One region of the Xanthobacter albus genome, then DNA from elsewhere that is predicted to be linked to it. Evidence: riboswitches for the same ligand, from Rfam matches in the RefSeq annotation. Region 1 holds a riboswitch; the other holds the start of a gene.
What was found. Region 1 has a riboswitch for S-adenosylmethionine ahead of V5F75_RS11710 (homoserine O-succinyltransferase). Riboswitches for the same ligand answer to the same signal wherever they lie in the genome.
Positions count from the first base shown of each region.

Region 2: linked by a shared signal. The riboswitch ahead of V5F75_RS08695 (O-succinylhomoserine sulfhydrylase) and the one ahead of V5F75_RS11710 (homoserine O-succinyltransferase) in region 1 are both predicted to bind S-adenosylmethionine.

Region 1 is NZ_CM195532.1:2,642,163-2,646,242, reverse strand. It holds gene tam (trans-aconitate 2-methyltransferase) at 1-361, opposite strand, end outside; gene V5F75_RS11715 (M23 family metallopeptidase) at 492-1,628, shown strand; SAM-I-IV-variant riboswitch at 1,678-1,790, shown strand; gene V5F75_RS11710 (homoserine O-succinyltransferase) at 1,828-2,751, shown strand; gene V5F75_RS11705 (sensor domain-containing diguanylate cyclase) at 3,056-4,080, shown strand, end outside.
Region 2 is NZ_CM195532.1:1,942,390-1,946,469, reverse strand. It holds gene V5F75_RS08705 (FUSC family protein) at 1-831, shown strand, start outside; gene V5F75_RS08700 (2'-deoxycytidine 5'-triphosphate deaminase) at 911-2,032, opposite strand; SAM riboswitch at 2,110-2,190, shown strand; gene V5F75_RS08695 (O-succinylhomoserine sulfhydrylase) at 2,270-3,475, shown strand; gene V5F75_RS08690 (3-deoxy-manno-octulosonate cytidylyltransferase) at 3,541-4,080, opposite strand, start outside.

The DNA of each region.
Region 1 (4,080 bases):
CGAGCAGCGAGAGCAGCCGGGGGAAGACCGCCTCATGGTCCGGCACCCATTGCAGCACGGCGTTTGCGAAGATGAGATCGGCCGGGCGCGGCAGGGTGAAGGAGGCGGCGTCTCCTGCCTCGAAGCGCGCCGCCGGCAGGCGCTTGCGGGCCGCCTCCAGCATGTCGGGGGAGGTGTCGAGGCCCAGGATCTGCGCATCGGGGAAGCGGGCGGCAAGCAGCTCGGTGGAGTTGCCCGGCCCGCAGCCGAGATCCACCACGAAAGCCGCCCGCGCGAGCGGAACCTGCGCCAGGAGATCGCGCGCCGGCCGGGTGCGCTCATCCTCGAACTTCAGATACTGGCGAACGTTCCATTCGGCCATGTGGGTCTCCTCGCAAGGTCGAAACGTCACATTAGCACCCGCCGCACGGGAACGCGCCTCCGCTCACTATCGCAGTGACGTGAGCGGGGCTATGGTTCACCCTCGCCCCTGCCTGCGGAGTCCCGCCCCGATGCTTCGAGCCGCGCTCGCCGCTCTCCTGCTCCTGGCCGCCCTTCCCCTCCACGCCGAGGGCCTGCGCCCCGAATCGACCGCGCTCGTCGTCACGCCCCTCCAGGAGGCGAGCTGGGTGCCCGCGGACGACGGAAAGCTCCATGTGGAGTATGACCTGCTGGTGGTGAACACCTTCCCGGTGCCGGTCACCGTGAACTCCATCGAGGTCCTCGATTCCTCCGGGCGCGAGCTGGGCCGCTTCGCCCAGCCGGCGCTCGCCGAATCCACCAGCTACATCCTGGACCGGAGCAAGCTGCGCACCCTTCCGGCCAACAGCGCCACGATCATCGAGATCGACCTCGCGCTCGAAGGCGGGCCGGTGCCGGAGCACCTCACCCACCGCATCCTCGCCTCCGCCCCGGAAGCCGACGGCGCCGTGCGCGCCCTGCTGACCGGCGAGCCGATGGACGGGCCCGACGTGAAGGTGCGGACCACGCGCCCCATCGCCATCCGCCCGCCGGTACGCGGCGCGGGCTGGGTGGCGTTCAATGGGTGCTGCACGCCGAACGTGCACCGCAGCGCCCGCTATGCCGCCGGCACCCGCATCGCCGCCTCGGAAACCTACGCCATCGACTTCATCCGGCTGGAAAACGACCGGCCCTTCTCCGGCAGCGGCAGCGACAACGTGCACTATCCCTCGTTCGGAAACGCCGTGCTGGCGGTGGCGGAGGGCGAGGTGGTGGCGGCGGTCGACGGGATCGCCGACGCCATGCCGCACCGGCCCATCGGCGGCCTGCACGCGCCCCTCGATCTCGGCGGCAATTTCGTGCTCCAGCGCATCGCGCCGGATGTCTATGCCTTCTACGGCCACCTGAAGCAGGGCAGCCTGGAGGCGAGGCCGGGCACGATTCTCAAGGCCGGCGAGAAGCTGGGCGAGATCGGCTCCTCCGGCAACTCGGCCGCGCCGCACCTGCACTTCGGCCTGGTGGACCGGCCCGATTTCGTCACCGGCAATGCCGTGCCGTTCGTGTTTCCGGCCTACACCCTCACCGGCCGCATCAATAAGGTGAGCGAGGAGGGGCTCGACATGGAGAAGACCTCCGAGGCGGTGAGATCGGCCTATCCGCTGGAGGGCGGCATCGCCACCTACGAATAGGCGACGGCGCGGGCGCCATTGCCAAGCGTGACGCGCCGGGGTAGAGACGGCCTCACATCAAGAGTTGGGGCGACGCCCAACACCAACCTGCCGATCCGGGCAAGGTGGTACTCTTCCTTCCAGGGAGAGGATGTGGCCGAGCCGGCAAACCAACGGATCAAGCCACCGAGCGTCAGTCCCCCGAGCCGAGGACGACGCCGTGCCCATCAAGATCCCCGATCTCCTGCCCGCCCGCCGCACGCTCGAAGCCGAGGGCGTGATGGTGATGAGCGAAGGCGATGCGGTGCGGCAGGACATCCGCCCGTTGCGCATCGCGCTGCTCAACCTGATGCCGGACAAGATCACCGCCGAGGTGCAGATCGCCCGCCTCCTGGGCGCCACCCCGCTGCAGGTGGAGCTGACGCTGGTGCGCATCACCGATCACGTCTCGCGCAACACGCCCGAAGACCACATGTCCGCCTTCTACCGCCCCTGGGCCGAGGTGCGCGACGCGCGCTTCGACGGGCTGGTGGTGACCGGCGCGCCGGTGGAGCACCTGCCCTTCTCCGAGGTTTCCTACTGGGACGAGCTCGCCCGCGTGTTCGACTGGACGCAAACCCACGTGCACCGCACCTTCACCATATGCTGGGCGGCCCTTGCCGCCGTGTATCACTTCCACGGCGTGGGGAAGCACGTGCTGCCGCGCAAGGCGTTCGGCCTCTACCGGCACCGCATGCTCCAGCCGGCCTCGCCCTATCTGCGCGGCTTCCCGGACAGCTTCCGCGTCCCGGTCTCGCGCTGGGCCGAGGCGCGGGCGGGCGACATTCCCGCCGGCAGCGGCCTCGGCGTGCTGGCCGATAGCGCGGAAGCGGGCCTCTGCCTGCTGGACGATCCCCGCCACGGCGCCCTGCACATGTTCAACCACCTGGAATATGACGCCGGCACGCTCGCCGCCGAATACGCCCGCGATGCCGCCAAGGACCCGGCGACGCCCCTGCCGGCCCACTATTTCACCAATGACGATCCCGGCATCCCCCCGGAGAACCGCTGGCGCGGCCATGCCCATCTGCTGTTCGCCAACTGGATCAATGAGATATACCAGACGACGCCGTTCGAGATGGAGCGCATCGGCCGCCGGGCGTGAGCATCCATTGGAGCATTTTCAAGCGAAGCGGACACCGCTTCGCGTGAAGAAAATGCGTAAACTTAAGAGTCTGGCGCGTTATCCGTGAGCCGGTGCGAACGGAAAACGCGCCAGCAGGGAGGTCTCCACCCGGCGTCGCCACGGTATCGGATTGCCATCAACACAAAAAATGGGTCAGGAAGTATACATTGACAAGCCTGGATAGCCAACCTAGAGTTTTTACGGTAACTGTGCACAAAGATATAATGAAGTTGTTTTGATTTCCAACTAAGTTGGAGCATGGGCGGCAGGACTTCAATTCGCCATGGCTGAAAGCAATGTTTTGGAAAAGGCGCCGTCGCAGCGCGCCGGGGAAGCACCGCAATACTGGGTGTGGCAGCTTAACAAGAACTGCGAGTTCAGCTTCTCGTCCTCAGCCAGCAAGAGCATCCTCGGGTTGACGCCTTCTGAAGTCCTGGGGCGACCGTATTTCTCCGTGCTTCCGAATGCCGGCTCGGTGGACTTCGAAAATATCCTCTTCGCCGCGGTCACCGAAGGACGCTCTCTCGAAAACCTCGTCCACCGCACACGCCATACCGATGGAACACCACGCGTGCTCGAAGTTTCGGGCGCGCCCGTGCGCCGCGATGACGGCGCCCCCGACGGTTTCTTCGGCGTGACCACGGACATCACGGCCGAGAGCATCGAGGAAAAGAACCTGCTCGACCCCAGGACGCTCTATTCGGAGGCGCCGGTCGCCCTGTGCGTCGTCAACCGCCAGGGCCAATATACGCGCGTCAACGGCCAGTTCGCCCGCACCGCCGGCCTGCCGCCGGAGGATATCATCGGCCTGCCGGTCGCCGACCTCTCGCCCGAGGCCGCCCGCACCTTCGAGAGCAACATCCGCATCTTCGATCTCGGAGGCGAGAGCGCCGAGCAGGAGCTGAAATGGCGTGGCCGCTCGTTCCGCATGTCGGTGGAGCCGGTGCGCAGCATCGAAGGCGACGTGGTCGGCGGCTCCATCGCGCTCGTCGACATCACCGACTATGACAACGCCATCCGCGGCCTCACCACCGCCAACCGGCGCTTCCAGCTCCTGGCCGAGCGCGATTACCTGACCGGCCTGTTCAACCGCCGCCAGTTCGAGAAGATCTTCCGCATGGAGCTGGCTGCGGCGCGGCGGGAGCGCTCGCCCCTCTCCCTGCTCATTGTGGACGTGGACCAGTTCAAGCGCTTCAACGACCACTACGGCCACACCGCCGGAGACCGCAGCCTGCGGGAGGTGGCCAAGGCGCTCGCCAGCGCCTGCTCCCGCCCCCGGGATTCGGTGTGCCGCTACGGCGGGGAGGA
Region 2 (4,080 bases), 700 kb from region 1:
TTCCTGCTGGGCGACACGGTGTGGCTGCTCGCCATCCTGTGCATGCTGGCGCAGCTCGTCTCCATCGTCACGCAGAAGGACCGCTACGACGTTGCCTCGGCGGCGGTGGGCTTCTCGGTGGTGCTGGGCCTGCACATCCTCGACGGGCTCGGCACCTCGGGCATGCTGGCGCGCATCTACGAGACCGCCATCGGCGCGCTGGTGGCGCTCGCGGTGTCCTATGTGGTGCTGCCGGTCTACGTCACCGAGCAGTTCCGGCCCGAGGTGCTCGGCATCCTGCGCCGCTGCCGCGAGGCGCTGGCCTCCTGGTGGCCCCATGCGGGCGGGCGGGCCTCGGTGGCGCCGCAGGCGCTGGCGGTGCGCCAGCTCGGCACCCGCCTGCCCCAGTTCGGCGCCGAGCAGGCCTTCGGCCACTCCGCCGGCGACACCGCCAACGTGGTTTCCACCCTCGACGTGCTGGTGACCTATCTCGCCCTCATCGAGGACATCTCCGCCCGCCTCGAAGGCGTGGAGGCGCCGGCCGAGATGGTGGCGGTGGTGGAGGCGGCCCGCTCGCGCAGCCTCACCGCCTTCGCGGTGGTGCTGGGCGAGGGCGGGGCCGAGGGCCTCGCCGCCGCCGCCCCGGCGGTGGAGGCGGCGGTGTCGAGCGCGCTGCGCCTCGCCGACGAGCCCGCGGCCAAGGAGGTGCTGCCGCTCGCGGCCGACTACATCGCCTATTCGGATGCCCTGCTGCGCCCGCTGCGCGAGATCCGCGCCGCCTTGCAGGACACCACCCCCTGGCAGAAGGAACGCACCCTCGCCGCCAGCCAGCACCCCATGCGCGCCGGCTAAGGCGTTTCCGAGCGACGACCGATTCGCGCGAGGAAACGCGCCGCGCCTCGATGTCGCGGGCGGCGCCGCGGCGCGCGGGCTACCTGCCCGTGAACGGGTGGAAATGCTTGGAGAGCTTCAGCCCCTGGCCCTGGTAGTGGGAGCGCATGTCGGCGCCGTAGAGGGTGCCGGGGCGAGCCGCCATGCGCTCGTAGACGAGCCGGCCCACGGTCTGCCCGTGCTCCAGGATGAAGGGCACCTCGCGCGAGCGCACCTCCAGCACCGCGCGGGCGCCGCGCCCGCCGGCGGCGGCGCTGCCGAAGCCGGGATCGAAGAAGCCGGCGTAATGCACCCGGAACTCGCCCACCAGCGGATCGAACGGCACCATCTCCGCCGCATAGTCCGGCGGCACGTGCACCGCCTCGCGGGAGGCGAGGATGTAGAAGGCGTCGGGGTCCAGCACCAGGGCGCGCCCGTCGCCGCGCACGCGGATCGGCTCCCAGAAATCCTCCACGTCGAGCACGCCGGACTGGTCCACGTCGATGACGCCGGTGTGCTTCTTGGCGCGGAAGCCCTGGAGCCCGGCGAGGGCATCGCCCGCGAGATCGACGCCGAGGGCGATGCCGCCGGCCGCCACATCCGGATGGGGCGCATCCACGAGGCATTCCGCCGCCTGGAGGTTCAGGAGCTCCAGATCGGACAGGCGCGCCACGCCGCGCCGGAACCGCACCTGCGACAGGCGCGAGCCGGTGCGCACCAGGATGGGGAAGGTGCGCGGCGAGATTTCCAGGTAGAGCGGCCCCTTGTAGCCCGCGGGGATGGTGTCGAACGCCCGCGCCCCATCGGTGATGACGCGCACGAACACGTCGAGCCGGCCGGTGGAGCTCTTGGGGTTGGCCGCCGCCGCGAGGTCCGCCGGCAGCTTCATGCGCTCGAACAGCTCCACCAGATAGACGCAGCCCGTCTCCAGCACCGCGCCGTGGGAGAGGTCGAGCTTGTGCAGCGCCAGGGCGTCGAGCCGCTCCTGGACGCTGACGCCGGCGCCGGGCAGGAAGCTCGCCCGCACCCGCCAGGCGCTGCGGCCGAGCCTCAGGTCCAGGCTCGCCGGCTGGATCTGGTCGACATCGAGCGCATGGCGGCAGGCGATGGCGCCCCTGGCCTTGAGCTCCGAAATGGCTTCTGCGGGCAGGATTCCCGGCTTCAGTACATCGGCCACGCGCATCCCCACATCCGCTTCGCCATCCGCGTCGTTCGATTTAACGAACGAAATCCTTGACGCCAAGGGGACGGCGGCATTAGTGATCCGTTCGTGGTGAATTTGAGCCGGCCGGCTTGCAGCCACGTTAAACGCACTTGCTAAAAGGCCGGGGATGAGCGGATCGACGCCGGGCATGTGCCGCGAACGCGCGCACAATGCAAGCGCGCATTCCGCAAAAGCTCCTCGGCCTTGGAGACAGCCATGTCCTCGGCCTCCCGTCCCGCCCTCGATACGCGCGCCCTGCACCCCGAAACGCGCCTCGTGCACGCCGGCACCACCCGCTCGCCGTTCGGCGAGACCTCGGAGGCGCTGTTCCTCACCCAGGGCTTCGTCTACGACAGCGCCGCCGCCTGCGAGGCGCGCTTCAAGGGCGAGGACCCCGGCTTCGTCTATTCGCGCTACGCGAACCCCACCACCGCCATGTTCGAGGAGCGCATGGCGCTGATCGAGGGCGCGGAGGTGGCGCGCGCCACCGCCTCCGGCATGGCGGCCGTGAACGCGGCGCTGCTGTGCCAGGTGAAGGCCGGCGACCATGTGCTGGCCGCCCGCGCCCTGTTCGGCTCCAGCCGCTGGATTCTCGACGAGCTGCTGCCGCGCTTCGGCGTGGAGGTGACGCTGGTGGACGGCACCGACGTCTCCGCCTGGCGCGCCGGCATCCGCCCCAACACCCGCGTGTGCCTGCTGGAAAGCCCCACCAACCCCACGCTGGACATCATCGACATCGCGGCGGTGGCCGAGATCGCCCATTCGGTGGGCGCGCGGCTGGTGGTGGACAATGTGTTCGCCACCCCGCTGCTCCAGCATCCCCTGGAGCTGGGCGCCGACGTGGTGGTCTATTCCACCACCAAGCATGTGGACGGCCAGGGCCGCTGCCTGGGCGGCATGGTGCTGTGCTCGCGCCAGTTCCTGGACGAGGAGCTGCAGGTGTTCCTGCGCCAGACCGGCCCCTCCATCTCCCCCTTCAATGCCTGGGTGATGCTGAAGGGCCTGGAGACCCTGGCCCTGCGCGTGGACCGCATGCAGGCCAGCGCGGCGCGCATCGCCGATTTCCTGGCCGAGGCCAAGGGCATCGAGAAGGCCGTCTATCCCTTCCGGAATGACCACCCCCAGGCGGCCCTCGCCCGCCGGCAGATGAGCGGCGGCGGCACCCTCGTCACATTCGTGGTGGAAGGTGGCAAGGACGGCGCGTTCCGCTTCATGGATGCGCTCAAGGTGATCCGCATCTCCAACAACCTGGGCGACGCCAAGAGCCTCATCACCCACCCGGCCACCACCACCCACCAGCGCTTCACCCCCGAGGCGCGGGCCGAGATGGGCATCAGCGACGGGCTGCTGCGCCTCTCCGTGGGCCTGGAGCACCCCGATGACCTCGAGGCAGACATCGCAGAAGCCCTGAAGGCGGTCTGAAAAGCGGCCTGACCGGCAACTGCCGCGCCCTTCGGGGCGCGGCACGCCTCAGGCCGCGCGCGGCCTCACACCACGCCCATCTTGGCGAGATAGCCCTCGATCAGGGGCACGTCGGAGGGGTTGTTCAGCTCCCAGAAGGCGGCGCCGCGGCTCTCCACCTCCACCGTGGCGATGGGCACGCCGTGCTCCAGGAAGCGCAGCTGCTCCAGCCCTTCCAGCGCCTCCAGCACGCCCGGCTCCATGCCGGCATAGGCATCGAGCGCGCCGCGCCGGTAGGCGTAGAGCCCCACGTGGTGGAACACCGGCACCACTCCCTCCACCCTGGCCTTGCCATTGGTGAAGGGAATGACCTCCTTCGAGAAATAGAGCGCGTTTCCGGCCCGGTCGAACACCACCGTGGTGGCGCCCACGCGGCCGGCGCGGCGATCGGCCAGGAAATGCTCCAGGCTCTCCTCGTCGCAGCGCAGCACCGGCGTCGCCACCTGGCGCCTGGGCACATCGCGCATGGCCTTCGCCAAGGCGGTGACGAAATGGGGCGGGGTGAGCGGCGCATCGCCCTGCAGGTTCACGATGATCTCGGCATCGATGCCGGCCCGCGCCACCGC